One region of the Paenibacillus sp. TY11 genome, then DNA from elsewhere that is predicted to be linked to it. Evidence: predicted binding sites of a transcription regulator. Region 1 holds the regulator's gene; each other region holds the start of a gene.
What was found. The regulator Rex, encoded in region 1, represses fermentation and respiration genes when NADH is low (regulators of the CRP and FNR family bind a similar motif). The targets are predictions, from matches to a motif close to TTGTGAAATATTTCACAA.

Region 1 (8,084 bases):
GGCTTGATCCGCAGCAGCATTGAGCAGTATGTGAGCGATGTGAAGGGGCGGGCATTTCCGGCCGCAGAGCATGTGTTCAGCGCGGACGACCGCGTTGTGGAATCCCTGTACGGTAAAGCAAAAGGACAGGCACAGGAACAAGCTAAGGAAAAGGTGGAATCTCAGTCATGATCATCGTAAGAGAAGTGGCCCAGCTGCGAAAGGTTATTGCTGAACGTCGGCAGCTTGGGACAAACGGAGCAAAAACGGTACACGGTTCTGCCTCTTTACAGCAACATAAAGTCGGCTTTGTACCAACAATGGGATACCTGCATGAAGGACATGCGAGCTTGATGCACAAGGCGCGTGAAATGGCAGATACGGTGGTGCTTAGCATTTTCGTAAATCCGATTCAATTTGGACCCAACGAAGATCTGGACAGCTATCCCCGCGATGAAGCTCGTGATTTGGAGGTAGCGCGGCGCGAGGGCGTGGATATTGTATTTTTGCCAACTGTAGCAGAAATGTATCCGCAGCCAACCCAAACCAAAATTCGCGTATCCGCTTTGACGGACCGCTTATGCGGCGCTTCCCGTCCAGGACATTTTGATGGTGTAACTACGGTGGTAGCCAAGCTTTTTAACATGGTAGGTCCTGATTTGGCCTTCTTTGGAATGAAGGACGCGCAGCAGGTTGCTGTGCTCCAGCAGATGGTGACTGATCTCAATATGGATGTGACCATCGTACCTTGCCCCATCGTCAGAGAGGCCGATGGTTTGGCCCTCAGCTCCCGTAATGTGTATTTAAGCGCGGAACAGCGTGAGCAGGCGTTGGTGCTGTCCCAGTCACTGCGCAAGGTGCGTGAAGTGAGCGAAGATGTTGTACAGAACACATTTACGATCCGTCAGTTACATCAAATGGTGGAGTCCACCATTACTTCCTCGCCCTTGGCGGACATTGACTACATTGAAATATTAACTTTTCCCGGTCTGGAGCCCCTTCGTCCCGAGCAGCGGCTATGTGATGTTCAGGAAGACGTCATTGTAGCGCTGGCTGTGAAATTTGGGAATACTCGACTGATTGACAATATAAGATTACAGAAAGCGGAGGTGCTTTCCCATGTTTAGAACCATGATGAAATCCAAAATTCACCGGGCAACGGTTACGGAAGCCAACCTTAATTATGTGGGGAGTATTACCATAGATGAGGATCTTATGGAAACATCGGATCTGCTGGAGAATGAAAAAGTTCAAATTGTAAACAATAACAATGGAGCTCGACTGGAAACCTATGTTATCCCCGGACCGCGTGGTAGCGGCGTGATTTGTCTCAACGGTGCAGCAGCGCGTTTGGTGCAGCCTGGTGATACGGTCATTATTATTTCCTACGCTTCTATGTCGAATGAAGAGGCAAAAACATACAAACCGACTGTGGTATTTGTTGATGAACATAATAAACCAGCCCAAACGTTGAACAAGGAAGTACACGCGACGATCATGTAATGAATGGGAGTGCGGATGAAACCCGTCCTTTAAGCGAAAAATGTGAGTGTATTAATCCATCTTTCGTAAGGGCGGGATGCACATGTTCCAGCATGTATTCGCAGAAATGAACAGCATGTTAGATGATATCGTGAAGCATTACCCATCAGCCCAGGGCTCCCGCAGGCAGGAGCTGCTACAGCACTGGAGTCTGCTGCGGAGAATGAGTGACGGAATTATGGATGAGTGGCTGGCCTTTGAGGAAAAAATGGTTTGCCTGCGTGCGGCCGGCTTTTCCACAGAGTCCGGTATGTCTGACACAGAGCTTTCTGAAAAGGAACTGCCTGAAAAGGAGCTGCCGGCTTTTAGCCGGGGGCAAGGGTATTACCGATTACTTATGTACCCTGAGGCAATCCAACAATTTGAGCAGGTGCTACAGCATTTTCCAAACAGCTGGCAGAGTCGCATGTATATGGGAATGGCATATTTTCAATTGGATGATCCAGTGGAGGCTGTATGCCATTTTCAGAAGGTGCTGCACCTGACTGAGCGGCCAGGACTAAAGGCTGTTATCTATAATGCGCTAGGCTGTCTGATGGCAAAGCAGGCCGACGTAGAGGAGGCGCAAAAATGTTTTGCTCTCGCGCATCAGTTCGATCCTGCGTTGCCCGAGCCGTTGCACAATATGGAAGCCTGTTTGTCCGGTGCCGAAAAGCTTCGATACGACAGCTCTATGATGACCTGGATGTAGTTGTCAGACACCGAGTAAGACGATGCATGCCCACCTCCTTAGGCGGCGTGTGCATCGTCTTTTTTGGCTGTCTTAATTTCCAAACAGGCGATCTTCTGCTATGCTATTATACAGAGTTATTATTTTTGTATGTGTCACAAGAAAGGATTAAGTTGAATGAAATTTGCGGTATTGGATTTTGAAACGACAGGCACCCAGTCCGCGGATGACATCATTCAAGTCGGACTTGCAATTATAGATCATGATAACAGCATTTCCCGTGTTTACGGCTCTTATGTGAACCCTGGCAGATCTATTCCACCTTTTATCACCGGGTTGACCGGAATTACAGACGATGACGTCAAGGATGCTCCTGCACTCGAAGAAATGATGATGGAGCTCGTGCCTATGCTGGACGATGTCGTGCTGGTCGGTCATAATGTGGCGTTTGATTTTAATTTTTTGCAAAACGCTCTGGATCGGTGCGGCTACTTGCCGTTTAGCGGAAGAATTTTGGATACGATGGATTTTCTAAAAATTATGTTTCCATCACTATCATCTTATCAGCTGGGTTTTGTTTCTTCTGAGTTCGGGCTGGCGCATGACCGCCCTCATCAAGCAGACAGCGACGCGTTGGCTACGGCTGAGGTGTTTTTAAAGTGTCTGGGTGAGCTTCAAGCGTTGCCTCTGATAACTATACAGCGGCTCAGCGATTTGTTCGCAGAGGAAGGCAGTGACCTTGGATGGTTTCTTGACGGGGTGCGTGAAGAGAAAGAGCTTGATCCTATTCAGGATTTGGAGGGACATCAGTTTTTTCGTCAGCTTGCACTGAAAGTGGAAGATTGGACGGATCTGGCTGCTCCGCGTAGAGAAGATGACCCGAATCCACTATCAGGCGTTTCCTTTGAGGAGTACATGGATGATGTGCGGGACAATTTGCGTTCATCCTTGAGCCAATATGAGGAGCGCGAGGCGCAGATACAAATGATTGAGGGTGTAAATCAGGCACTGAGTGAAGACAAGCATCTGCTAATCGAGGCAGGTACAGGAACAGGCAAGTCCCTCGGTTATTTGCTCCCATCGCTGTATCACAGTGTGAAAAAAGGACAGCGAGTCATGGTAAGTACACATACAATCAACCTGCAGGAGCAATTACGCGAGCGCGATATTCCGATGCTGACCAAGGTGATTCCGTTCCCGTTTCGGGCTGCCATTTTTAAGGGTCGGGGACATTATTTGTGTCTGCGCAAGTTTGAACATAAAATAAACAGAAGAGACTTCGCGACACCAAAGGAAGATTTAGTTACAGCGGCTCAGATGATCGTCTGGCTGACGCTGACGGAAACCGGTGATGATGAGGAACTGAATCTGAGCAACCGTGGCGGGGATTTTTGGGAAACGGTGGCCAGTGATTCCGAGTCCTGTCTTGGTCGTTCTTGCCCATGGTTTCGCAAATGCTATTATCATCGTGCACGTCACGAAGCAGGAATAGCGGATGTGGTTATTACGAATCACTCCAAGTTGTTCACGGACGTCAAAGCAAGTCATCAGCTGTTGCCCAGCTATGAACATCTGGTGATTGATGAAGCCCATCATCTGGAGGAAGTAGCTGGTAAGCACTTGGGAATGCATATGAAATATTTCACACTCGTGCATACACTGACGCGACTGTTCAAAGACAGCAAGAACGGCCAACTGCCTTCACTTCGTCAACAGTTGGCAAAATCGGGCCATGAGAAGTCGACGGATTGGGCCTCAACCATTGACCAGCTGTATCCACTCGTGTTGGAGGTTAAGGAAACTTGGGACCTGCTAAGCGACAAGCTTTTTGGCATGTTACCGGAGCGAAGTGATGCGACACCGGGTGAAACAGGGCAGTTTTCTTCCCGGCTCAAACCGTCGGCCAAGCCTGGGAAGTGGGATCAGGCGGCGGCGTTGGAAAATCAGCTTTATGTAACGATGAGCGAAATTTTGCGCAAGGGCGATAAGCTGATGCTGGACGTCAAGGAAGAGCATGACGATTATGCGGCTGATAGCCTTATTACAGATATTACGGGTCTGCTCAAGGATTTGGCGGGGATCAGGGAAAATTTGCGCTTCTTTATGCGTCTCGATGATGAAACAACCGTATACTGGCTTGAAGCGAGTGGGCAATTCCGTAGTAAATCATTGCAATTTTATGCGGTGCCCGTCGATGTGAGCCGCCAGTTGAAAGAAATGTTTTTTGACAAAAAAAGAAGCATTATTTTGACGTCTGCTACTTTATCGGTAGATAAATCATTTCAGTACATGACTGATCAGCTCGGCTTGCAGGAGGCCGCAGATCAAGGGCGGCTGATGACTTCGCAGCTCCCGTCACCCTTTAATTACAGGGATCAGGTGTTGCTGGTCATTCCACGGGATTTCCCGAGTGTAAAGGGCAGTGTAGGAGATGCACATTTTGTAGATATGCTCGTTAACTCTCTAGGAGCGACTGCTCAGGCGACGCGGGGGAGAATGCTCGTTCTGTTTACTTCCTATCGGATGCTCCGGCAAGTGTATGAGCCGCTCAAAGAGGCGTTAGCATCCAGCGATATTACCGTGTTGGGACAAGGTGTGGACAGTGGGAGTCGCAGTAAGCTAACCCGCCGTTTTCAGGAAGCCAAGGCTTCTGTATTGCTGGGAACCAGCAGTTTCTGGGAAGGCGTCGATATTCCGGGGAAGGCTCTGACTTGTCTGGCCATCGTCCGCTTGCCGTTTCAACCGCCGAATCACCCGTTGCTGGAGGCAAAAAGCGAGTTGCTCCAGCAGCAGAAAAAGAATCCATTTATGAAGCTGTCTGTACCACAAGCGGTCATTCGCTTCAAACAGGGATTTGGGCGGTTGGTACGTACAGCGAGCGACCACGGGGTCGTCATCGTTTACGATACGCGCGTGATCGAATCCTATTACGGAAAGCACTTTTTGTACTCGTTACCGGGACCAAAAATGGAGCATATGCCATCGGAGCAAATGGTGCCCCGCATCGCTGAATGGCTCCAATCCGCCCCGGAGACAGAGGCATAACGGACGGACACCTAAGCATGTCCGTTACAATTAGGGGGAGCAAGTATGAAATCAGATAAAATTTCAGAAGCTGTCGTACGGAGGTTACCCGTATATTTACGTTATCTGAATGCACTGCACAAACGGGAGGTGGCTACGGTCTCTTCTCAAGAGTTGGGACAGAGGTTAGATTTGAATCCGGCCCAAATCCGGAAAGATCTCGCCTATTTTGGAGATTTTGGTCGGAAGGGTATCGGCTATGATGTTACTTATCTTATTGAGAAAATACGCCATATCCTGAAAATCGACCAGCAAATTAATGTGGTATTGGTCGGAGCGGGTAATCTGGGGCAAGCCCTTTCGAATTATAACGCTTATTTAAAAGACAATATGAAGATTGTAGCGGTATTTGATTCGTTTCCGGATAAAGTTGGAACCAAGATCAATACGTTGGTCGTTCAACCAATGGATGAATTGGAAGCAACTGTTAAGGAAAAAAACATTCGAATCGGGATTATTACCGTACCTGATTTTGAAGCACAGCACGTGGCTGACAGGCTTATTGAGAGTGGAATTGGAGCAATCCTGAACTTTGCACCCACTACTCTTAAGGCACCGGCCAATATTCGGATACATGCCACAGATTTTACAACGGATTTGCTAAGCCTCGCTTATTATTTAGAGGACGGAAAGGAAGAAACACAATATGACAGTGAATAAATGGATAATTAAAAACGGCTCTTTTGCCGTAAATAGACCGGAAGCTGGGGTAATCCATGGTTATATGATTGTGGAGGATAGCCGTATTACTTACATTGGTGAGACTTTGCCTGCGGGTGAGGAAGAGACGGAAGCGATTGACGGTAAGGGACTGCTGTTTTTACCTGGCCTGATTAATACACATGGTCATGCGGCGATGTCTCTGCTACGTGGGTATGGGGACGATCTAGCTCTTCAAATATGGCTTCAGGAAAAAATGTGGCCTATGGAAGCCAAGTTTACATCTACGGATGTGTACTGGGGTACATCCTTGTCTGTGCTGGAGATGCTGAAAGGTGGCACAACGACCTTCCTGGACATGTACGATCATATGGATGAGGTGGCTCGTGTAGCTGAAGAGTCAGGTATTCGTGCAAGTCTGATGCGTGGAGCAATTGGATTATGTTCGGAGGAAGAACAGCGGATCAAGCTGGCTGAGGCCGTGACTTTTGCGCGTAACTGGCATGGTAAGGCAGACGGCCGTATTACAACGATGATGTCTCCACATGCGCCATACACATGTCCGCCTGCGTTTATTGAAAAATTCGTACAAGCTGCGCATGATCTGGATTTACCGTTGCATACGCACATGTCTGAGACGATTGCCGAAGTTGAGCAAAACGTACGCGACTACGGTTTGCGTCCGGTTGCACACTTGGATCAGCTTGGCTTTTTCTCCCGTCCTTCGCTTGTTGCCCATGGCGTTCATTTGAACGACGAAGAAATAGCTTTACTGGCTGAACGTGGTGTAGCGGTTTCGCATAATCCAGGAAGCAACTTAAAGCTGGCAAGTGGTGTGGCAAGAGTGCCTGAATTGCTGCGTGCAGGTGTTACCGTTTCTCTCGGAACAGATGGTCCTGCCAGCAATAATAATCTGGATATGTTTGAGGAAATGCGTCTGGCGGCACTCATTCACAAAGGAGTATCCGGTGACCCTACGGCAGTTCCTGCGAATGAGGCGCTGCGTCTGGCAACGGAGTACGGCGCAAAGTCGATTGGTTTAAAAGAGGTAGGAGCGCTGGCAGCAGGCAACAAGGCTGATTTTATCGCGCTGGATCTGAATCAGGCACATTTCTTGCCGCGTACAGATCTTATTTCCCATGCCGTATACTCTGCAAGCGCCAAAGATGTGGCTCATGTGTGGGTAGACGGTCGTCAGGTTGTGAAAAACGGTGAGTGCCTGACTATGGACGAGGAACGCATCAAACATGAGGCACAAGCCGCCTTTGAAGGGCTGCTGTCGCGCTAATTCAGGTGTCACATCCCCTTAGAGAGGAAGCACAGGTTTGAAAAATAAGAAAAAATGGATAGCGGTCGCCATTTTGGCCGTGATACTGATCCTGGTCAGCATCTTCTGGTATTATTCCTATGTTACTCAAGACCAGGTGGCTGAGAAAAATGCCGCTATCATTAAGGCTAAGCAATCGGGTGGTCTGGTCAGCACGACTGAGACATGGAAGTCAGTGTGGGATCAGGTATATTGGGTGGTTCAAGGGAAAAACGCACAGAATGAAAATATAATGGTATGGGTTCCTTTTCAAAAAGTGGAGGGACAACCTAATGTACCTGCCGCAGATAATAGCGGTGTTCATACCGAGCTGCTGAAAAACGGAGTCGACGAGCAAAAAATGACGGCGATAATTCAGCAGCAGCTTCCGGGTGTAGAAATTGTAAGTCTCCAGCCGAGTGTGTTCAATGGCGAATATGTATGGCAGCTGTTTTACGATGATGGAAGTCATCATTACTATACCTTTTACCGTTTCTCAGATGGGGGAGCGACGGGTGTAAAGTATACTTTGCCCAATAACTGAGGTGATGGCAGGTCCAGATTCCAATTATATGACAGTCCAATTCCCACTGATCGACGGCGGTATGACGTTCCTTTAAATAAGGTAATAAGCCTCTTTATTACAAAGCGTAGGGCTTTATGCCGTATAGGAACTATAATCCGTATGATTGTTTACACATAAAAAGTAAATAGCAAAACAAAAAGCCGTAAACACGATAAAATTCGTATTTACGGCTTTTTTTACTACCGCTCGCGAAGCTTGGCTGAAAGCTAGCATTCAACCTTTGCGCACCTTGGGTTCGATCCATAGCTTTTCTGGCC
Region 2 (8,084 bases), on a different contig from region 1:
TCTGTCGATTCAGGAACCAGACACCGCTGCACCTGCTGCACCGAGCAACTTGACTGCTGAAGCGGATACTGTGGGCAACGTTGCACTGGCCTGGAATGCTTCATCCGATGAAGATGTGAAGCAGTATAAGGTGTATCGTTCTACCCAATCAGGCAAAAATTATACTTCCATCGGTACAACCTCGGGACTGACATTCACAGATACGATCACCGTCGGCGGTGCGACCTATCATTATGCAGTGGCGGCCGAGGATTATAGCGGTAACGAAGGAATCAAGTCGAACGAGGCTTCTCTGAGAGTAGACGTGCCCGATACGCTGTATAGTGATCATTTTGACGGCAGCTCGGATAATGGCTGGACTCATTCCGGTACCAAGGATGAATGGGAACGCGGCATTCCTAAGGAAGTAGGACCCGAGAGCGCAGTGTCCAAACCGAATGTGTGGGCAACCGATCTTGATAGCAACTATGAGAACGGAGCTGACTTTTCGCTGGTTTCTCCAAAAATTAATTTGAATGGTGTGCGCAACGCAACACTGACCTTCAACCACTGGTTTGAAATTGAGGCAGGCTATGACTACGGTTATGTGGAAGTGTCCAAAAACAATGGCGACACGTGGACAGAGCTGGGTAAATTCTCTCACAACACGAGTGGTAAAAAGTGGGCACCGGTTTATTACAATCTGGATAGCTACACCGGCAATGAGATCCAAATTCGCTTCCGCTTGAAATCGGATAACAGTGTGAACAAAAACGGCTGGTACATTGACGATTTCCGTGTGCTGGGCATTCCAGCTTCGACAGTGACCAAGGATCTCGTACCTGAGTCGAATATCAAGTTGGAAAAAGCGGAAGAACAATTCCCACTGTACAAAATTACAAGCACTGAAAAGAGTGAATTCCAGGAGAAAGTGAAGCCAGCAGAAACAACGGTGGATAGTGGACGTGTCGGTCTCGACAGTCTTCCAGCCAGCGCTACGGTTACGGTACTGGAAACCGGCCGTTCGGTGAAAACCGATCCGACCACGGGCAAATACAGCTTCACTCATGTAGCGGGTGACTATACGTTGAAGGCTGAAGCCTATGGTTACGTGCCTCAAACGAAAGCAGTTACTATTGAGAATAACAAGGTAATTAGAGCGAACTTTAGTCTCCAGGCCGTACCTCATGGTACGATTCACGGGGTCATTACCGACAAGCAATCCGGTGAACCGATCCAAAAAGCGAAAGTATTGGTACTGGAGGATGCACGTATTGCTCCGGTAGAGACGAATGAGGCTGGAGAATTTACGCTGGACGTGCTGGAAGGAACATACACATTGTCCATTGCGGCCGAGAATTATTATAGCGATAGCGTATCCGTTACTGCCCCTCCAAACGGCAGTGTGGAAGCGAATGTCACGTTGAAACCTTTCATCGGCTTCCAGGGAGGCATCGCCTATGATGACGGTACAGGAGAAAATGCCAGAGCCTTTAACGCGGCGGGCAACTCTTGGGCAGTCAGAATGACACCTGAGTCGGAAGTGGCTCAAGTGACAGGTGCATCACTTTTGTTCTGGAACTCAGCCTTCCCGACTCCGGGAGGAACGGCATTCCAATACTCTGTCTATGATGCCTCCGGTGCGGCGGGCGCACCTGGACGTCTATTGGCTGGTCCATTCGATGGTACTGCCGTACGGGATGAGACACAATGGACGACAGTACAGCTGCCAGAGCCGGTGACGGTTCAAGGTGACTTTTACATCGTTTATACGCAGTCTGCTGTAGGCACACAGTCGCCGGGTCTTGCTACAGATGAGAGTGGACCGAATGCACTTCGCAGCTGGCAGGGTGTGAGCGGCACATGGAGCCAATCACCTGAAGACGAAGGCAATTACATGATCCGGGCTATCGTCAGATATCCGGTGAATGCTCCAACAATTACAACACCTACGAAGGCAACCTATACGCAGGAAGAGTCGATTACCATAACAGGCACTTCCCCAGCAGAAGGAGCCGATATTCAGCTCTTTAACGGCAAGGAACTGGCTGGCACAACCAAGGTGAAGGATCGTCAGTTCAGTCTGTCGGTCGATCTTCAGCCAGGTGCTAATCCGCTAAGTGTTCAAGCAGCGGTATACGGCAAATTAACGGATCGTTCCGAGCCGGTGGTCGTGACGCTCGACCAGACTAAACCGGGCCTGATCCTGACTTCGCCAGATGAAGGAGCCCGTACGAATGCAGGTGTCGTAAGTGTAGTCGGTACGGTGTATGACGAGTTCCTCACCGAATTGACGATTAACGGCGAGCCAGCCGAATTTGGAAGTGACGGCAGCTTTAACAAGCGGTTACTTATCAACGAAGGTGAAAATCAAATTACGGTGACGGCCAAGGATCTTGCCGAAAACGAAACGACCGTTACCCGCTCGGTGTATGTCGATACAGCTCTGCCTAAGCTCGAAAATATTAGCCCTGCTGAGGATGTGCGCATCACTCCAGGACAGCCGGTACGAGTATCCTTTGACAGTGCATCCGGCTTGGAGGCGGCCTTCCATGTGGAGCTGCCCTTCAACTTGTCCACCTTGGCCAGCAACGAAATTCCGTTAAACGAAACTTCGTCAGGCCACTATGAAGGTACTTATTTCACTTCATCTTCTTTGAACCTGGAAGGCGGAGTCATCGTGATCCGGGTAAGGGATGCAGCGGGAAATGAAGTGGAGACGGAGGCGCCGGGAAGATTGTATGTTACCAATGGTGGAGGACAGGACCCTGATCCGAATCCACCTACATCGAATGAAAAGCCAGTAGCCATTATTCAGGCTAACGAATCAGCCAAGAAGAACAAAAATGTACAATTTAACGCCAAAGCTTCACGTGATGTAGATGGTGAAATTGTCAGTTACAGCTGGAATTTTGGCGATGGCGATACAGCGATCGGTTCCAAGGTGAAGCATAAATTCACCACAGCCGGAACGTATACCGTAGAGCTAACGGTGACGGATAATGACGGCGCAAGCGGTAAGACTGTGCATACGATCACGATCCGTTAACAGCGAGTAGGGAATGGAAGGCTTTTTTTAGAATAGCAATGAAGGCCCACAGCAAGCCCCGGTTTATAGAGGCTGCTGTGGGTCTTTTTTAAATTGTCGAACCGTTCAGGAAGCGATACAATTGAATAGAATTCTATGAAGTGAATCGTTTCACAATAATATTTTTTTAAGCAGGAGAGGATCATATGATTCATTTGCAAAAAGAAAGCGGGCGTATCCGTCTTGTGCTGGATGCCTATTTTATGGGGGAAGATATTGTTGTACTCATTTCAGGCGGTGATCAACCCCATTTGGGAACGATTACAGCAGGGGCCAGGCTCGAGCCGATTCAAACTGTGCAATTGCAAACCCACAAGGAATTTTATATTACCGAAGAAATTGCAGTTCGTTTGCGAAAAGAGTTTGCAGGCAACTTTGCCATTTGCTGCGGGGCGCATTTGGATCATGCAACCAAGGATGAGATTCGAGTGCTGACAGACATGGCTATACAACTGGGAAAAGAACTTATTGGAGAACTCAAGCAAGTACGCTTGTAGCGATCTTTTTAAGTGAACTCCCGAATGAGTAGATTGCGATATGGATACTTACTAAAGGCGTACTTAAAAAGTAATGCAAAGCCATCATCCTCAATTTGCACGGATTTTAGCGTAGAGGATGGAATTAAACTACGGATCATGACATGAACTGCACGCTGGTCTTGCCTGTTGATCGCTTTGGCTAAGGCAGAAGCAAAACATGGATTACGTGCCAATTCGCGATACAGCGGAAAAACGGCTTTGGCGATGGCGCGATGAACCCTCGGCTCAAACGTAAACTGCACAGTCCCCGGTGGAATCGTCGTTCCGTTCGTATAATAGAGCATCGGCGGCTGAGCTAAAAAGGAAATAAAGTAGCCGATGCCATTCGTGCCTAAGCCTTGCTTGGCGGCAAATGGAGCTACCGAGCAAAGGAGGGATTTCATCCGATCCAAATTGCCCTGAACGACAGCTCGTGACCATTGGACGGCAAAAGCACGGCGGGTTGCAATAGCTTTGTAAAATGGCAGCATAGCGGCAGATATTTTCCTGAGCGTGTCAGCGGTTAAACGTTTGTGAGGCGAGCCCTTTTTGCGGGATGTTACACGATATAACATAGCTCCGTCCTCCTTGGCAGGATGCTCTCATGGAGCGCAATTTATCTGTAATAGGTAAAATACTGTATGCCCGGTTACCTCAAAAAGTGCTTATGTAGCTATGATTTTTCTTTTTAACGTTCTAATTTAGAAATTTGAAATAAGTACTGTCCTGATTTGTAAGATTGTGGTACCCTAGAACTTATATATTGCTATTTTACTTATTGGAGTTGAATTAAACAGATGAGTGATTTTTACAAGGAGCCTCGATCTTCCGATCCTTTTCAGGAGACGAACGATTATAACGCCCCATTTAACCCGCCCCCAGTGGTTCCACCTACAAACAGTAAAGCTGTTGCCTCGATGGTGCTCGGGATTTTATCTGTTGTCATTCCCTATCTTGGGTTGATTATCGGAATTGTGGGTATTATTTTGTCCAGTCTTTCCCTGAAGGAAATTAACCGTCATGGCGAGCAAGGCAGAGGTATGGCCATTGCTGGACTGGTATGCAGTATTATTGGTACACTGATTTATGCGCTGATCATCATTTTCTTAGTTGTTGTTTTAGTTGTGGCGGCCTCAAGTGGCGATCCGGATATTTTTTCAGATATTTAATGAATTGAAGAATGCTTGAGTCAGACAAACCATTCACGATTTGACTATTGGATGTTATGATAAAAGGAGTCCAATGAAGGAGAGTGAAGCCGGATGGCACGTACTCAAACACAAAAAGCGCTGAGCAAGGCGAAACGCGCTGGAACCTATTGCGCTGCACAGAGCCGCAAAACGAATGGTCATTATGGCGAGATCTCACAGCATGTGCGAATGAAGCCAACCAAGCAGGAACTATTACAAAAAATAAAGCACAAGAAGCGAATCGTTCAGAGCGACGCTTCTTTTTTTTGTCTTTAGCGAGAATTTTTTTGTTTTTTATAGAAGTTGTCACAATCATGAAGACAGTATTCGTTATACAGGATGATGACGGACACACAAGGAGGTGATCCTATGGAACGGTTCAGCCCCGGGGCCAACGACCATACAGAACATGTAGAATCCATCGTGGAACGCGTCAAAGCTGGCGATCAACAGGCTTATGCCACCATCATACGTACTTTTGAAAAGCAGATATATACGTATTGCTATTACATCCTGAAAAACCGCGAGGAAGCGGAGGATGCGGTACAGGACATATTTATCAAAGTATATCAGGCGATAGGTAAATATCGACAGCAGGTTTCCTTTTCGGCGTGGCTTTATAAAGTAGCGTACTATCACTGCCTGGATCAAATCAGGAAAAAAAGCCGCTGGCATCGATTAATATCGATACAAAAAGAGCAACAGCAACATTTCGATGATTACCATCCATCCGATGATGACCGCGAAGTCGATGAGCTTTTAATGAATCTGAATTCGGAAGAAAGAAATCTTGTGCTGTTGAAAGCTGTTGAGCAGTACAGCTTTGAGGAGATCGGAGAAATTATGGATTGCAAGCCCGCGACTTTGCGAAAAAAGTATGAACGGTTACGCAAAAAGCTGATTCAGCAAAAAATGAAAAAAGGAGGGCTAACAAATGAGCGCATGGCAGGATCAAACTGAACACGAGCAAATGGAGCAAATCCGCCGCACGGTCCAAAATAAGAAGATGCCTCAGGTTAGCTATACGGATGACATTATGAAGAGGTTGAGGGAAATGGACATGGTGAGTAGGAAGTTGACTCATAAAAAAGGCACATGGGCCCAAAGAGTGGCTATTAGTGCGTCTGCTGCGGCAGTTTTGGGAGGACTGGTGCTGGGAAGCGGTTTTGTGTCTCCGGCTATGGCCGAAACGTTAAAAAACATCCCGTTGATCGGCAGCGTATTCCAATATAATTTTGACAGAAGCTTGCAGCAAGCCAGTAAATCTGGATTGACGACGACACCCCATTTGAGTGTATCCCGCGATGGAGTGACCTTGAACATCAAAGAGGTTATGTTTGACGGAACACGGCTGGTGTTCATGATTGAACGCCAAGGGGTAGAAGATGAGAGGATTATGTCCCCTTATTTGCCCGAGGATGCCGTGAGTGTCGAGGGGAATACATTGGAGAAGGTACCCGTGGAAAAGCAAAAAAAGGGGTATTTGTTCACACCTAAGGTCTTTATTGAAGGACAAAAGATGGTGTACGGTTCGTTTACGGACGCGGTTGGCAAAAAGGAAGACGGCAAGCTCATCAACAATATGGCTATGTATGAAATCATCAAAGGACTGTCGGAGAAAAATCTATCTGACGAATTTGAGATTACAGTAAAAGTGAATGTGAGCGGCTTCCATGAGCCATTTGAATTTCAGGTGCCGGTGAAGAATTTATCCAAAAACAAAATTTTGCTGAAGCCTGATAAGACACAGAGCAGCGGAACGTTCAGTTACACGGTGAAGCAGATCGAGCTGACTCCGGTAACAACCCGTCTTATTGTGGACAGCAAGGGCAAAGTACCGAGCACCGCGGAGCAATCAGGCGATTTAAGCGCGACTAAAATGTATTACGACATTGTGGATCAGGACGGAAATCAGCTGGAGCAACATATGTTAGGTCTGTTCCATCGCAGTCCTGATTCCGAATACCATGAGGATGAAGCATACAGTCCATTTGCAAAAAAACCGACCTCTATTACGATCAAGCCGTACACTATGACGGTTAAGAAGGACTGGTCTGTGATAGAGGATCAAGAGGGAAATTGGGCCAAAACATATCATAAGGATTTGGAAATGACGATCCCAGTCCCATCTCAATGATAAAACAACCCAACCCGGACGATAAAGGAGAGAAAATACGAATGAAGCAATATATTAAAGTGAAGCATATAATGTTCAAATCGGCTATTCTAGCTTCAGTAACTATGATTATGGGTACAGGAGTGACGATTTCCGATACTGCATCGCAAATCCAGGCAGCAGCTGCACAATCAACTGCCCCAACGGCAAGCGCAAGCAGTCTGACCCGGGATGGCGTCACACTGACGGTCAAAAAGGTGAAATATGACGGGATTCGTCTGACCGTGCAAATTGAACGCAAGGGGATCAACAAGATCAGTACAATGCCTCCTTTCAGCAAGGACAAATCCCAGAAGTTAGAAAAGGGTTACCTAATAGATCCTCAAATATCTATTAATGGAGAAAAAATAAATTATACGAGACTCACAAACGCGGTATTCGACGAAAATAAGAAAATGTTGGATAATACAATAGAGATTACATTAGACAAAGGATTATCAGAAAAAAATCTGCCAGACTCATTTGAAATGGCATTAAAAATCAATGTTAGCGGCATTAAAGAACCGTTTGCATTTAAGGTGCCTGTGCAGAATACGGTGAAGGACAAACTGGTCCTTAAGCCGGAAAAAACGCAGAGCAGCGGAGATTTCAGTTATACCGTCAAGCAGATTGAGCTCTCCTCGGCCAATACCCGGATCATTATTGATAGCAATGGTAAAGTGCCGAGTACATCCAAACAGACTGGAAATTGGAGTGCAACCAAGATGTATTATGACATTGCGGACCCGCAAGGCAAACTGATTGCTCAAGAAATGAGGGGAATTTATTACAAGGCTCCGGCGCTCAAATATCACGAAGATGAAATGTATGCTCCGTTTGCAACCAGACCCTCTTCCATCACCATCAGGCCGTATACGCTGACCGTCAACAAGAAATGGGCGCCTATGAAGGATGCCCAGGGTAAAGAGGTTAAAACATACCATAAAGACTTAGAAATGGTAATCCCGTTGAGTAATTGACCTTATACAGAAAAACAAAAGAAGCGGAGCGAATCGTTCAGGCAACGCTTCTTTTGTGCTTCGTAAGATTCAATCCATTACTGCAAAAAGAACTTGATAATAATTATCATTCTTGTTAGAATATCATAAGAAAGAAGGAACCCGGGCATGGGCTCCTTCATTATAAAGCTATGG
Region 3 (8,084 bases), on a different contig from region 1:
GTCTGCTGGGCCGCCTGCTGCTGGTTGCCCTGCATCCACAGTAACCGCAAGCGATGATGACGCAGGTGTATGTGTATCTTTCTCTGAATCCTTTAACCGACGAAGTGAATCCTGATACTCCGGTGCATGAACCACCGCTTCTCCAGCGCGTACGAAGGCATCCAACAACGGAAAAGCTACAAGTGCAAAGGATGCCAGCCATGTTGCTTCAATACGATCCTGTGCTACCAGCCCTCCGGCCCACACAGTCATAATCACAATTCCGCCGCCTACAACACATTGTGCGATCCAATGAGAGCGCCACTCGGCCCGGCGAAGCGAATTTTCCACCACAGCAGCCTTTTTGTGCCGCTGTGTAAAGGTGCTCAGGAAATGTCCAGTCCGTCCGCTCAGCACCAGATCACTCATGCCGAACAAAGCATCAGTCAGCTCCTGATAGGCTTTACTCCGTTCCTGTTTGAACGCTCGCCGTTTGGCGAGCGAAGTCCATAGCGAGATGGCTGGGGCGATAAAAAGCAAAAATCCGCCATATAGCGCCATTAGCAGAGCAAATGTTCCATCCATCCATCCGAGCGCAGAGATGCCTACTGCATAAATCAGTAACGCCGATAACGCAGGCAGGACTAGCTTCAAATAGATGTTTTGAAGCTGCTCAATATCTTCCGCCAGCAATCCCAACAGATCCCCTGTACGGAATTTGCTGCGGATCATCAGCGCTTGCGGTTCCACTGCCCGATACAAGCGTACCCGCATACGGGACACAAGGCGCAGCGCAGCATCATGTCCTACCAAGCGTTCCAGGTACTGAATGACCGCTTTACTAAAGCCAAACGTTCGCACAAGCACAATTGGGACGTACACCATTAATATATTTTCCGGTTTTAAGGCCGAACGGGTAATCAGATGACCGGACGTAAAGAGCAACGCGCCTGCACATCCAATTGCCAGCGCGCCCAAAAGGGCAGCTGCCAGAAAGGCCCAAAAATATTGTCTCAGATAAGTCACAAACCAGCCTTGACTGCTATTGTCCGTTGCTCTCATATCGTCCGCTCCCTCCTTCCGACATCCCCGTCAACAATCGGTAATATTCCCCCTTATGGGCAACCAATTGCTTGTGGGAGCCTACTTCTTCCAGACGACCTTGATTCATCATCCAGACACAGTCCATATCCGGCATCCAATGGAGCCGATGGGTGGCAAGAAACATTCTCTTGTGTTTCAAAACCGACAAAATCGTCTGTTTTAGCTCCCATTCTGTCTCAATATCCAGATGTGCCGTTGGCTCATCCAATAAAATGACCGGACGGTTACTGAGCAATGCCCGCGCCAATGCAATCCGCTGCGCCTGCCCTCCGCTCAGCGTCCGACCTGCTTCACCAATAGGCTCATTCAATCCCCCCGGAAGACCGTCCACCAGTTCACGCAGTCCAACCGCGTCAATCGCCCACTCTACTCGCTGGTTGGATGCCTCCGGTTCATAAAAGCGGATATTATCTGCCAAAGTAGCGCTAAACAGGTATGGATGCTGAGGAATATAGGCAATATGCCGCTGCCATTCAGCTTTAGCATCCCCAGCCAATCGGCATCCATTAAGGATCAGCTCGCCCGAAGTAGGATCAGCAAAGCCGCCAAGCAGACTAAGCAGCGTCGTTTTACCTGCACCGCTAGCTCCGACGATGCCGATCATGTTCATGTGCGGTTCAACATTTGCAGACACATGTTCAAGCCGCGCGGAACCGTCTTCATTAAGGAGGCACACATTGGACAACTCGAGGGTATCTTGTCCTGTGATGTCCAATCCTTTACCGTTATCCGCATCCTTAACATTGACCGTACTGCCACTCCCCGTGAGGGTATCCGCAGAATTTATGTGTGGCTCTCCTTCGGTCGCTTCATCCTCTGTACCGAGAATGGAACGCATCGCTCCCCAAGCCTCCTTACCATCCAGTGAGGCATGATAGTCTGATCCCAACTGGCGTATAGGCATAAAATATTCTGGTGCCAGAATAAGCACCGCAAGTGCTGCCTCCAGACCCACCGAACCACTAATCAGGCGCAAACCCAAGCCTACCGCGACAAAAGCGACCGATAGCATACTAAAAAAATCGAGGGCAAATGAGGAAAGAAACGCCACCCGCAGCGTACGCATCGTTGCCGTGCGGTATTGGTCGCTGACCTTCCCAACGCTTTCCCCATGCTCTCGGCTACGCCCCAAAAACCTTAGTGTCTGTAGTCCACGCAATGAATCGGTGAAATGATGTGATAACAGACGATAGGAACGCCACTGCTTATCTGCCTGCTTCCGCGCCGCCAAGCCAAGCAAAATAAAGAAGCCCACCAGGATCGGCATCGTAGTCGTCAAAATCACACCTGAAATGACATCTAACGTGAAAACATACACAAGCACAAGTAAAGTTACAGCCATCATGTCAATCATGCGAGGAATGGACAGTTCCAAATACGTGCGAAAACGATCCACCCCGTCCAGAGCTAGCGTTACCAACTTGCCGCTACCTTCCTTCGCAGCAAAACCCGGACCCCGCTCGAACAAACGTGCAAGCAGACGCTCCCGTAAGGAAGCGCCTGATGCTTCGGCAAAACGGCCGGCTGTCCGGCGTTGCAGCCAGATCATCGTATGCCTCGTTGCAAAAGCCGCGAAAAACAACGCCAGCGACGGCCAAGCCATCACCAGCGGATTTTGTTCAAATAAAATCGTAACAGCCTTTGCCAAGAAGATTGCTTGTGCAATCACAGCGGCCCCCTGGAGCAGGGAAAGGGCGGCCAGCAGCAGCATTACTGGCCGAATGCCCTTTAATTCAAACCATGCTTTATCCATTAGTATTCCAAATGATCCTTCTCACTGAGACGCTTATGGAACACAAAATAGCTCCACGCCTGATAAGCCAACACAAAGGGTAAAAGCGTTGCTGCAACAATCGTCATGGCTTTCAGTGTGTAATGACTGGAGCTTGCATTATATATCGTCAAATCAAAAGCACTGTTGATCGAACTCACCATAAATCTTGGGAACAAACCGACGAATAATGAAACGAAGGTCAGCAAAATCATTGCACCTGTCATCCCGAAGGCCCATCCTTCACGGCGCTGCTTCAGGAAATACCATGTCAGCACATAGGCGACAATTCCCACCGCAACCGCAACATACATAAAAGGACCGCGACGTGCAAATAAATCCGTTGCAAAATAAGTCCATACCACCATACCAGCGAGTAAAATCCCAAATACCGGAAGAAATTTGGACGCGATCACACGAGCACGATCCCTTACTTCTCCAATCGTCCGCAGAGAAATAAACGTCAGTCCGTGCATCAGGCACATTCCGACCACTGTCAGTCCAATCCATACGGTATATCCATTGAACACATCGGAAAATCCAGCTTTCAAATCCATGTTTTGCTGAATCGGTACACCTTTCACCAAAGCCGCAAAGGCCATACCGAACAGCATCGGCGGCAGGAAGCTGCCAATCAGAATGCAAGCATCCCACGTTCCTGTCCACCATTTCCCTTCTGCCTTGCCACGGAACTCAAAGGAGACTCCACGTAAGATCAAACCTAGCAAAATAAACACAAATACCAGATAATATCCGCTGAACATGGTCGCATAAAAATGCGGGAAAGCGGCAAACATCGCACCCGCTGCTGTGATCAGCCACACTTCGTTGGCATCCCAGAATGGACCAATCGTATTGATCATCAAACGTTTTTGTTGGTCATTACGCGGTACCAACCCTGTAGCCATCCCCACGCCAAAATCAAAGCCCTCCAGAAAAAAGAAGCCGGTGAACAATACAGCGATTAATAAGAACCATAAATCATTTAGCGACAATGGTGTCACCCCCTTGAGCAAATGGGTCATGAATGACCGTTTGCTGATGTGGCTCGATATCCGGACCTTTGCGAGCCGTACGGAAAAACAGAAACGCCAGCACACCTGTTAAAATTAAATACAATGTGGTAAATGAGATGAACGAGAACAGCACTTCTCCTGCCACAACAGTAGGCGAAACAGAATCTTTTGTTTGAAGCAAACCAAATACAGTCCACGGTTGGCGACCTATTTCAGTCATGATCCAACCAGCAGTATTCCCAATGAATGGAAGAGATATCCCCCATATCATGAGACGGAAGAACCAGCGATGCGAACCCTCCAACTTTTTACGGAAAGTCAAATAAGCTCCGTATAAAGCAAGTGCAATCATGGCGCACCCCGCCGCAATCATAATGCGGAAGCTCCAGAACGTAGTACGTACTGGCGGGATATAATCGCCCGGACCATAGGTTTTTTCATATTCTGCCTGAAGCTCATTCATACCAGGCACAGAGCCGGAAAATTTACTATAGGATAGAAAACTCAAAGCAAAAGGAACTTTAATCTCAAAGGTATTTTCCTTGTTTCCAGGATCAATCCATGCGATAACCGTCCAAGGAGCCGGGTCACCACTGTTTTCCCACAAACCTTCACTGGCAGCCATCTTCATTGGCTGTGTTTTCACCAAATATTGAGCCTGACCATGACCAAACAAAGGAATAGCTATAGCGCTGATTAATGCAACAATAATACTTAATTTAAAAGAAGGTTTAAAAAAGTCCATATTCTTTTTGTGCATCAGCTTCCATGCACTAATACCCGCGATGAGAAATGCCCCCGTCGCAAAGGCAGCAAACAACGTATGCGGAAATTCCCATAGCAGTTGTTCGTTCGTTAACAGAGCGGCAAAATCTTTCATTTCTGCACGCCCATTTTGAATCTCATATCCTACTGGACGCTGCATGAATGAATTGGCAGCCAGAATCCACAAAGCCGACAACATCGTACCGATAGATACCAACCACATGCAGATTAAATGGACACTTTTGGACAATCTTTCCCAACCGAATACCCATAATCCGATAAAGGTTGATTCCAGGAAAAATGCAAGCAGCGCTTCAATTGCCAGCGGCGTACCAAATACATCACCCACAAAACGAGAAAAGTCCGACCAGTTCATCCCGAATTGGAATTCCTGCAAAATCCCGGTGACTACGCCCAGTGCAAAGTTAATCAGCAGAAACGTTCCCCAGAATTGAGCCATTTTTTTGTACAAGTCATTTTTCTTGATAACATACATAGTCTCCATAATTGCCACCAACAACGACAATCCAATGGAGATCGGCACATAAACAAAGTGAAGAATCGTTGTGGTTGCAAACTGCAACCGTGCCAAATCCAATACGTCCATGATGTTGCTCCTCCCCCTGCACTTCTCTTAACAATGATTTATAGTCTGAAGCCTTCTTTATATTTGTGATAGTATTCACATTCTTACATATGCAGCGGTCACTTTTTAGGGAATGACTCACTCAGCTACCTTCACCATTGTTTTCATGATCCGGCTTCAGAATATCCCCATTATATAGAATAAATTTAAATAAAATAGAATCGAAAATGTGAACATCGTGTCAAAGGTGTGTCATAACGATGACGAATTTATGAAAACAGCCTAAATTTCTTAATAACTGTGATATTTTCGATTGATCTATCCATTTTTTTACCATACAAAAAAAGCCTCTCTTCGTTCGGAGGACGTTCCTCCGACATCTGCAAGAGAGACTTCATAGCGTTAAACCAAGGGGATCTATCAACTGCCATCTGTTCCTCCGTTCTTCTGAACCCGATTACGGTAAGAGGAAGGCGACATCCCAGCATACTTTTTGAATTTACTATGAAAATAATCTGCATTCGCATACCCCACGCGTCCCGCCACCTGATGCACCTTAATTCCCTGTGCAAGCAATTCCCTTGCTCGCTCAATCCTCACCTTATCCAGGTAGGCATTAAAGGCCTCGCCTGTATAACTTTTGAACAGTTTACCCAAATAGCCACTATTGTAATTAAACATATCTGCCAGTAACTCGAGTCGCAAATTTCCATCATAATGACTATGTATAAAGTCAATCATTTGTTTCATGATGATCTCTTTGCCACCAGTATCAGTCTGGCCAATCCATTTCAACACATGCTCCAGCGAGTGATCCACCAGCTCGCACAATGTGGAATAAGCATATACATCGGTTATCAAGCTGGAGTGCTCCTCCAGCACGGCTCGGCTGTGCTCCTGTCCAGCTGCATACTTGTTAAGCGCCAGTGTGAATGTCTGAGCGAACGCCGCCTTGATTGCAGATTCTGTACGATAAACCCGTGGAAATCGGGCTTCCATTTCCTTAATTACACGGGTCGCAGCTTCACCATTAGCCATATCCAGTGCATAGTACAGCTTTTCTGCATAGCGTATGGGATCATCCGCGGCTCTATCATTCAATGCATCCATTCCAGCATCAACAGTCTCCAATTCGTGTAGATCACCGGGAAGCATTACCCTTTCTGCCCGGAACAAAAACGTACGCTCCAATAATCGTAGCGCCTGCTCAAAAGATCTGGCGATATCGTTAAGAATGTCTACCGGATCACCGGCAGCCACATAGATTTCCGTTACCCACGGCTGTAGCTCCTGTCGCCAAGAAGCCAGTAGCTGAACAGCATCTTCCTCCGTTTTTAACGTGGCGGGAAGCAATAGGCCCGTATATATTCCGGCTTCAAACACAATGCCTCTGCCCTGCTCACGGCACATTTCTGTTAGTCGCTGCTTTGATGCCGACTGCCGGGCTTGCCGATCCCAGTCGGGTATACGCAAATCCAGCAAAATGACCTGATAGCTACCCCAGTCCAATGCTGGTAACGCCAGCTGTTGTCCGTGTTTTCCATCGCCGCTTTGATGTTCAGCTTCCTTGGATGCTCTGTGAAGAGAGTTGCTGCGTTCCACATCATCAGGAGCCTGCTCTCCATGAACCGGAAACAGTAGTGCTTCGATCCAATCACGCTCATAGGAAGGCGGACTCCCCCATTTGCCGTCTTCCTTTTCGTCCTCAATGCTTTGCCGTACCCGTTTCAGCTCTGTCGTCATTTCTTCCTCATCAACTGGCTTCAATAGATAACCATCCACCCCGAAGCCCATGGCTTGCCGTGCATAATCAAAGTCTGCATATCCGCTTAATATGAGAAAATGAAACGGCTCCCCGTTCATTTCACGTATGCTTCGTATGACCTCCAGTCCACTCATCCCGGGCATACGAATATCTACAATGACCAGTTCCGGCCGATGCTCTCCGAATTTTTCCAAAGCCTCGCGTCCGTTCCCTGCCGTATCTACAATACGGAAGCCACAATCCCCCCAGTCAATAATGGAGGACAATCCTTCACGAATCGCGGGCTCATCATCTACAATCATTGCTTTATACATTCGACTCTTCCTCCCTTGGTATGGAAAAGTATACGGTTGTTCCTGCCTGTAATGCGCTTTCAATATGCAGACCATAACGTTCACCATACATCAACGTTAGACGTTGGTGAACATTACGCAGACCAATACTGCTCCCTTCCGGCTCATCCGTACCCGTGATACGAGCCAGCAGACGGGTCAGTTGCTCCGCTTCCATGCCAATCCCATCATCCGCCACTTTAATTTGCAGCTCTCTTGGTTCTATCGTAATATCCACTTTCACGGTAACTGGCTCTTCTTTATTTTCTAGGCCATGAATGACTGCATTTTCCACCAGCGGCTGTATAATTAAGGGAGGAATCGACATGTCCTTCGCGCTTTCATCCAAGTTCACTTCATAGATCAAGCGATTTCCAAACCTGAACTGCTGAATTTGCAAATAGGATCGCACCATATCCAGCTCCTGAAGTACCGTCGTTTTGCCACTGCCAATCTCCAGATTCCTGCGCATCAGCCTGCCAAGCAAACGCACCGTCGTTGCAATCTCCGCTTCCCCGTTCAGATGTGCTTTCATTCGGATGGACTCCAGCGCATTAAACAGGAAATGCGGATTAATTTGGCTGGCCATCATTTTTAGCTTGATATCCTTTTGCGCCAATTCAAGCCTGTTGTTGTGCTCACTCGTTTCATAGACCTGCGCCATGAGCTGGCGGATACTACTCACCATATAGTTGAAACGGCGGGATAAATCCCCGATCTCGTCCCTTCCCTCCACACTCGATACCACATGAAAATCGCCCGCAGC
Region 4 (8,084 bases), on a different contig from region 1:
TCGTGCGTTAAGCCCGTGACTATATATATTGGATAAGGGAAAGGGATGATTCCAAATGTTTCGTCTGAAAACGGCAAATCTGGATATTGCTTATGAAGATCGATTGATTGTAGAAGATCTGAACGTTGAAATACCGCAAGGGAAAATCACAGCATTGGTGGGCGCAAATGGCTCCGGTAAGTCCACCATTCTGAAGACGATGGCTCGCATCATGAATCCTAAAGGCGGCAGTGTTCTGCTTGACGGTAAATCCATTCATAAGCAATCCACCCGGGAAGTAGCTAAGCAGTTGGCTATTTTGCCACAAAATCCGACTGCACCGGAAGGATTGACCGTGACGGAACTGATATCTTACGGACGTTTTCCCTATCAAAAAGGTTTTGGCTCCATGAAAGCGGAAGATCGCAAAATGGTAGAGTGGGCAATTCAAGTAACAGGAATGAGCGAGTTCCACGATCGTCCGATTGATCAGCTTTCTGGTGGTCAGCGTCAGCGTGCCTGGATTGCTATGGCGCTTGCGCAGGATACGGATATTTTGTTTCTGGATGAGCCGACTACATTTTTAGATATGGCACATCAACTGGAAGTGCTGCATTTGCTAGAGTATCTGAATACTTCGGCGGAACGCACCATTGTTATGGTCGTGCATGATTTGAACCATGCGGCCCGGTACGCTCAGCATATGATTGCGATCAAAAAAGGGAAGGCTGAGGCGGTAGGAACCCCAAATGAGGTTATGTCTCCTGATGTGCTGCGTGAGGTGTTCGGGATTGAGGCGGATATTGTAACAGATCCTCGTACGGGTGTACCGCTCTGTCTTCCGTATGCTTTGGCTGGACAGCCTGCGGTAAGCCAGGCAGTAAAGGGAATGAACGTGGAAGAGAAGCAACCCGTGGGTTCTGTTGCCGAGCGACGTGATGCTAGACCACAAGTAGCGGCAAGAGGTTAAAGGGGACACACCATGAGACCACTGGATTATGATCAGCTTCAGCAATTAGCGAAAATAGTTAGAGTCACGCCGGAGGATGCAGTATATTCCGGACCAGTGGCAGAATGGCTTGAACCAGAGGAGATCCGCTCTGTGATGGAGTACTATGGCGATCTTCTGCGTGCTGAAGACGATTTGACCGCAGCTGTTTATTTTGTGAACCAGTTGCGTGGCCTCGTGTTTGCGCAGCATTTTATGGTGTCTCTGTGTGAACGCCGTTTGGATCTGTCCGTTTCTAATCTCAGATTTCATATTTGTTATCAAGGCCAATATCCTTCTATTAGCCTCCAAGTCATCGATCAAACGGAGCTGGACAATACGCGGGACAATGGGGACCACCATTCTGCCGAACAGGCTCAGCAAGTATTCCGTGACTTTTACAGCTTGCAGATGCGGCCGATATTGGAGGCGATGGCTGCAGTGGGAAGCGCATCTATTGGACAAATGTGGGGACAGTTTCCGTTGACTTTGCTGTATTTTAAGGACAGAGTACTGCCATCGTTGACTGATCCTCAGGATGTAGAGCGCTTTGAACAAGATTATGTTTATGTGACGCGTGAGCTGGAGGGAGAGGTATTCGGGCGTAAAAGAAACCCGTTTACGGTTCGTCTCGTTGAACTGGACAATCCTTACCGCCCTGGTGAAAATACTTACATGAAACCGTCCTGTTGCCAATATTACAAAACAGGTGGAGGCCAGCGTTATTGTTATGCTTGCCCAAGAATGTCCGCTTCCGAACGTGAAGAACGCAGACTCGAAGTGGTGGCATCATGGTAAAGTATCTGTGAAGGTTGGCATGTCCGTCGCGTTATGGGTAAAATAGGTTATGAAACCTAAACCAAGCGATACGAAGGAGGATGCTGTATGTCTGTCTATTCACATAATGCCGTAACACCAGCGAATCAGGAGGTTTCTCTGGATACTTACACCGGTAAGGTGCTGGTTATTGCGAATACCGCCAGTAAATGCGGACTTACCCCGCAATATGGGGATTTGCAAAAGCTTTATGACGAATATAAGGATCGGGGATTAGTTGTATTAGGCTTTCCTTGCAACCAATTTGGCGGTCAGGAGCCGGGCAGCAGCGAGGAAGCGGCTGAATTTTGCCAACTGAATTACGGGGTTAATTTCCCGGTATTCGCCAAAGTGGATGTCAACGGACCGGATACAGCGCCTCTGTTTGAATATTTGAAGAAGCAGCAACCTGGAGAACAGGAAGATGGTACAATTCAGTGGAATTTCACGAAATTTATTGTGAATCGTGAAGGTGTGCCTGTGGGTCGTTTTGAGCCTAAGGAGTCACCGGAAGCGATGAAAGCAGCCATTGAGCAATTGCTATAATAGCTTCGCTTTAATTCCAAAGTATATGTTTAAAAAGGGTCTGATTTCCGGCATGTTTCCGGGAAACCGACCCTTTTTTTGTTCTCTACATACGCATTCGCCTAATGGTCATCGCATCATGTGAAAGTCTGTTCCAAGGGCATAATCAAGGGGCATACAGGGAAAACTGAATGGAGCAAAGAGACATTTCAGCAAACGGCTGATCTCGTATATCCTTTCTTTTTTAAATGTGGACAAATTGTGAATATCATAAAAAGCTATTGTAATGTGAAAAATATCACATTATAATAAGCGCATGAAGTGAAATAAATCACAAGTAGTGGCAAGTTGTTTACGTGAAACTATTCACAATTATTATACATTTTATGCCCACACACCAAGGAGGAATTCAACATGAAAGTAGCAGTTATCGGATGTACACACGCAGGCACGGCAGCTATCGTCAACACAGCTAAATGTTATCCAGATGCCGAAATTACCGTTTACGAGCGTAATGACAATATTTCGTTTTTATCTTGTGGTATTGCGCTGTACGTAGGTGGTGTCGTCAAGGATCCGCACGGATTGTTTTATTCGTCCCCGGATCAACTGTCTGACCTGGGTGTAGTGACCAAGATGCTTCATGAGGTAACGAGTGTGGATACCGCAGGCAAGACGCTGCATGCACGTAATCTCCAAACAGGTGAAGAATTTACGGACACATTTGATAAATTGATTGTGACCACGGGATCGTGGCCAATTATTCCGAAGCTGGAAGGCATTGAACTTGATCATATTTTGCTCTGTAAAAACTATAATCATTCGAATGATATCATTGAGAAAGCCAAGCACGTACAGAACATTACAGTCGTCGGAGCTGGATACATCGGTGTTGAACTGGTAGAGGCTTTCCAAATGAACGGTAAAAACGTAACGCTGATCGACAGTGCTGATCGTATATTGAATAAGTATTTGGACCATGAGTATACAGACCGGATTGAAAATTCCCTGAAGGATCATGGTATTAAGCTGGTGCTTGGCGAGACGGTGAGTCGTTTTGAGGGTACGAACGGTAAGGTGAATAAAGTCGTGACCTCCAAAGGAGAATATGAAACAGAGCTTGTTATTCTCTGTATCGGTTTCCGTCCTCAAACGGATCTACTCAAAGGCCAGGTAGATATGTTGCCTAACGGTGCGATCATTGTGGACAATTATATGCAAAGTAGCTGCCCGGACGTGTTTGCAGCAGGCGACAGTTGTGCAATTCGCTATAATCCGACAGGCAAAATGGCTTATATCCCATTGGCGACCAACGCGGTTCGTATGGGTACGCTGGTGGCACGTAATCTGGTACAACCGACCATTGCCTACATGGGAACACAAGGAACTTCGGGTATCAAAATTTACGAAGACAATATCGCAGGAACAGGCATGACGGAAGCGGCAGCAACGGACGAAGGCATGACTGTAGAAGCTGTAACCATTGAGGACAGCTACCGGCCTGAATTTATGCCAACCTCCGAAAAGGTATTACTGAAAGTGGTATATGAGCAGGAGACACGAAGAATTTTGGGGGCTCAAATTATGTCGAAAGTGGATTTGACGCAATCCATTAACACACTATCCGTAGCCATTCAAAATCATATGACCATTGACCAGTTGGCCTTTGTCGATTTCTTCTTCCAGCCGCATTATAACAAGCCTTGGAATTTCCTGAATGCAGCAGGTTTACAAGCATTGCCTACAATATCCGAACGGAACCCAGTTACTGTATAATTAGATTTGTCTGTGACATTGTTCATAAGTTTGTCAACAATCTGAGACGTACGGACGAATCCTTATAGTACAATATAGAGTAGCATAAGGATTAGGGGGTAAGTAGCTTATGGATTTGTTTTATATCCTTTTTCTTGTAGTGGTCGCAGCAAGTGGTATGGGCGGAGTTATTTGGTTCTTGAGAGCAGTTGAAAAGGAAGAATACAATTAAATGTAAAGCGTGTAGTAGCGCAGTAAATGTAATAATACAGAAAGACAGTCCTTGATCCAAGGGCTGTTTTTTTAATACTCAAGAAAGTGATTTTTTTCACAAACAAAATCACTGATTTTAAATAAAATATGAAAGAAGAATATTTTAGTGAAAAGATATTAAAGGAGCGGGGATATATGGCGAGCTATAAACCGGGGCAAATTGCCGAAAAGACGGTAGAAACAGGAGTGGCCAAGGCAAACAACCCGTGGACTGTGGCGGTAGTATTGGGATTTTTGGCAGGTGCATTTATTGCACTCGGGTTTTTGCTGGATATACGTGTTATTGCAAGTGCGCCTAAAGAATGGGGAAGCATTGCTACCTTTATTGGAGCTGCCGTGTTCCCTGTAGGCCTGGTATTAGTTTTAATTGCTGGCGGAGAATTGTTGACCGGCAATATGATGGCTGTCCCTTTGGCGAGATGGGCAGGACGGATTAAGACGGGGGCCATGCTTCGTAATTTGGCGATTATTACGCTCAGTAATTTTGCAGGTGCGTTATTTGTTGCATTTTTCTTTGGGCATGTGCTGGGTTTGACAGAAACGGGTCCTTACCTGGATAAAGTGGTGGATATGGCAGGACATAAGCTGCATGAAAGCTTTTTGCAGTCGTTTATATCGGGTATAGGATGTAACTGGCTCGTAGCACTGGCTGTATGGTTGGCATATAGCACAGACTCCATCGGCGGCAAAATTATGGGGATTTGGTTCCCGACTATGGCCTTTGTCGCTATAGGATTTCAGCACGTTGTAGCCAATATGTTTCTCATTCCGGCGGCTATTTTTGCAGGCCATTTTACATGGGCAGAATATGTTATGAACTTCATTCCGGTTTGGCTAGGGAATTTGGTAGGAGGAAGCCTGTTTGTGGCTGGAGCCTACTGGTTGGCCTATTTAAAAAAGCCTCAAACCAACGCACATCCAGTGAATGAATCTCAAACCACTTCTTCGGTTGCATCAAAACCGTTAAGTGATCATGCTTAATGACGTAACTTTGAGCAGAAATGAACAAAGCAAATCCGCCATGACAGGCCCGGGGGAACGAAACCTGTCATGGCGGATTTTTTGGGAGTGGTCCATGATTTGGCATGGAGGATGAGTGTGCTCTCGTCCATAATGCCTTGATCTCTTTTACCCTCGGTAAGAAATGATGAAACAGAATTATAAAAAAAAAATTATGATTCTTAAAATCCGTTTTGCTCTATGCAGCAGACGGATTTTTTTAATATTTTGGAGAGCGGCTGTGTGGGGAAATCCTTCTCTTGCCATAGGCTATAGCTGTGGATATGATAAGAGCAGTGTAATTTTTGGAAACGGTAACGGAAAGGAGCATCAACAAATGGATCATCGCAATAGCGCGCCTCCTGAGGCCACGCTTCAACAAAACTTACAAAGAGGACAGCGGATGACGGAGCAGAAGAACGGTATTTTTCCGGCTGTATGCCCGTTAGATTGCCCGGATACGTGTGGGCTCTTCCTTCACAAGGAAAATGGAAAGATTGTCAAGGTGACTGGGAACCCGGATCATCCCATTACCAAAGGGGCTATTTGCAATAAAGTTCGCAATATGACGGAGCGGGTATATGATCCTGATCGGGTGCTCTATCCGTTGAAGCGTGTAGGCCCTAAAGGGGAAGGGAAGTTTGAACGAATTAGCTGGGAAGAGGCGGTCGATACCATTACAGGTCGGTTCAAGGAGCTGATGCGTACGGACGGACCGGAATCCATTCTCCCCTACAGCTTTTATGGCAATATGGGCGTGTTGAGTGTGGATGGGATGGATCGCCGATTTTTCAATGCACTGGGTTCAAGCCAACTGGATCAGACGATTTGCAGCGTGGCCGGGAATGAAGGCTGGGCATCCGTTATGGGTTTTAAGGGCGGCACCAGCCCGGAGGACACAGAGAATGCAGACCTCATTATTGTGTGGGGCGGAAATGTCATCAGCACCAACATGCATCAGGTAGTATTGGCTGAGAAGGCACGTAAAAAAGGTGCTAAGGTGGTTGTTATTGACGTTCATCGCAACCGGACGGCGCAATGGGCGGATTGGTTCATTCCGTTATATCCGGGGACGGATACGGCGCTCGCGCTGGGTGTTATGAATGTGCTGTTCGATCAGGGACTGACGGACGACGAATTTTTACGTCGCTACACGGTAGGTCATGAGGAACTACGCGAGCATGTTAAGTCGTATACACCAGAGCGGGTTTCGCGGATTACTGGCGTGCCGGAAGCGGATATTATCCGTTTGGCGGAAATGTACGGAAAGGCAAGAGCGGCGTATATCAATATCGGTAATGGGCTTCAGCATCATGATAATGGCGGTATGAACGTACGCGCGGTTACATGCTTGCCCGCGCTCACTGGACAATGGCTGAAGCACGGTGGGGGAGCGTCGCGCTCCAATGGCGCTTACGCCAAAATTAACGGTGCCCATCTGGCGCGTCCTGATCTGCGACAGAACCCGGATGCCCGGGTGATCAACATGAACCGGATCGGAGAAGCGCTGCTACAGAAGGAACAGCCGATTAAGGCGTTATTCGTATATTGTAGTAACCCGGTGGTTGTAGCACCGGATACGGAACGGGTGACTGAGGGGTTTGAACGAGAGGATCTATTCACGGTCGTTCATGACCTGTTCCTTACCGATACGGCCCGTTATGCGGATATTGTGCTGCCTGCAGCGTCTTCCTTTGAAGGTACAGACCTATACAAATCCTACTGGCACCACTATATCCAGATGCAGGAACCCGTCATTGCTCCGCTCGGAGAAAGCAAAAGCAATTATGAGCTGTTTAGCCTGCTCGGACGGGCTATGGGCTTTGACGAAGCTGCATTTACGGAAAGTGAAGAGGACATGATCGTGGGCGCGCTTGATAATCCAACGAATCCTTATCTCAACGGTGTGACCTTGGAAGCCTTGAAAGAGTCACCTTTTGTAAAGCTCGATATGACGCCAAAGGCTACTTATCTGGATCGTCTAACCACGCCTTCAGGCAAGATTGAGTTATATTCGAAAAAAATGAAACAAGCAGGTCTGCCCGCGATGCCTTCATATGTGCCGCTAATCGAAGGGTATGACGGAGAACATCGACCGCAAGCGGACGAGCGGTTTCCATTGATGTTTATTTCACCGCCTAACCATAATTTTCTGAATTCTACTTTCGCTAATTTGCCCAAGCATCAGCGACTGGAGCGGGAGCCCTTGCTACAAATTCATCCGGAGGATGCACAGACAAGGGACATCGCGGATGGGGATCCGGTTACCGTATGGAATGATCGTGGGACGTATGAGCTGAAAGCCAAAGTCACCGATCTGATGCTGCCCGGTACAGTGATTAGCCAAGGGTTATGGTGGGAAGGTAAGGGGCGCAGACAGCGTGCCAATGCGTTAACCTCTGATCGGCTGTCGGATATGGGACAGGGGGCTACTTTCTTCTCAACGGTGGTGAATGTGAAGCGCCAATGAGCTTATGCCTTTTATGGCGTCAGATGCAAAAGGAGAAACAAAAGATATGAAATGGTTGGAGTCTTATCCGAAAGAAGTAAAGGTGTTTCTCGTTGCCAGCCTGATTAATTCCGCCGGAAGTTCCCTGATGTGGCCGTTGGTTAGCATGTACGTATTTGACGAGCTGAACCGTAGTATGGAAGATGCGGGGATTGCGATTTTAGTGCAGTCTCTGGGCGGAATTTTTGGTCAGGTGCTGGGAGGAGCCCTTTATCACCGTATTGGAGCCAAGAAACTGAT

Region 2: the regulator Rex is predicted to act here: its motif matches at 3,167-3,184, upstream of lpdD (prenylated flavin chaperone LpdD).
Region 3: the regulator Rex is predicted to act here: its motif matches at 5,306-5,323, upstream of AC6EJC_RS15410 (cytochrome ubiquinol oxidase subunit I).
Region 4: the regulator Rex is predicted to act here: its motif matches at 4,380-4,397, upstream of AC6EJC_RS25895 (formate/nitrite transporter family protein).

The regions. Positions count from the first base shown of each region.
Region 1 covers NZ_JCBAIQ010000002.1:662-8,745, reverse strand. Annotated here, with positions in the region: gene panB (3-methyl-2-oxobutanoate hydroxymethyltransferase) at 1-171, shown strand, start outside; gene panC (pantoate--beta-alanine ligase) at 168-1,106, shown strand; gene panD (aspartate 1-decarboxylase) at 1,099-1,482, shown strand; gene AC6EJC_RS02120 (tetratricopeptide repeat protein) at 1,565-2,212, shown strand; gene dinG (ATP-dependent DNA helicase DinG) at 2,369-5,236, shown strand; gene AC6EJC_RS02110 (redox-sensing transcriptional repressor Rex) at 5,282-5,935, shown strand; gene AC6EJC_RS02105 (amidohydrolase) at 5,922-7,223, shown strand; gene AC6EJC_RS02100 (cell wall elongation regulator TseB-like domain-containing protein) at 7,261-7,785, shown strand.
Region 2 covers NZ_JCBAIQ010000009.1:183,932-192,015, forward strand. Annotated here, with positions in the region: gene AC6EJC_RS12505 (S8 family serine peptidase) at 1-3,028, shown strand, start outside; gene lpdD (prenylated flavin chaperone LpdD) at 3,214-3,564, shown strand; gene AC6EJC_RS12515 (hypothetical protein) at 3,573-4,160, opposite strand; gene AC6EJC_RS12520 (DUF4190 domain-containing protein) at 4,383-4,754, shown strand; gene brfA (ribosome rescue factor BrfA) at 4,848-5,051, shown strand; gene AC6EJC_RS12530 (RNA polymerase sigma factor) at 5,145-5,735, shown strand; gene AC6EJC_RS12535 (DUF4179 domain-containing protein) at 5,710-6,912, shown strand; gene AC6EJC_RS12540 (DUF5643 domain-containing protein) at 6,954-7,910, shown strand.
Region 3 covers NZ_JCBAIQ010000012.1:113,515-121,598, reverse strand. Annotated here, with positions in the region: gene cydC (thiol reductant ABC exporter subunit CydC) at 1-1,041, opposite strand, end outside; gene cydD (thiol reductant ABC exporter subunit CydD) at 1,022-2,836, opposite strand; gene cydB (cytochrome d ubiquinol oxidase subunit II) at 2,836-3,849, opposite strand; gene AC6EJC_RS15410 (cytochrome ubiquinol oxidase subunit I) at 3,836-5,242, opposite strand; gene AC6EJC_RS15405 (response regulator) at 5,642-7,300, opposite strand; gene AC6EJC_RS15400 (cache domain-containing sensor histidine kinase) at 7,293-8,084, opposite strand, start outside.
Region 4 covers NZ_JCBAIQ010000041.1:5,078-13,161, forward strand. Annotated here, with positions in the region: gene AC6EJC_RS25875 (ABC transporter ATP-binding protein) at 56-949, shown strand; gene AC6EJC_RS25880 (hypothetical protein) at 962-1,765, shown strand; gene AC6EJC_RS25885 (glutathione peroxidase) at 1,853-2,329, shown strand; gene AC6EJC_RS25890 (FAD-dependent oxidoreductase) at 2,723-4,084, shown strand; gene AC6EJC_RS25895 (formate/nitrite transporter family protein) at 4,472-5,317, shown strand; gene AC6EJC_RS25900 (molybdopterin-containing oxidoreductase family protein) at 5,673-7,805, shown strand; gene AC6EJC_RS25905 (MFS transporter) at 7,852-8,084, shown strand, end outside.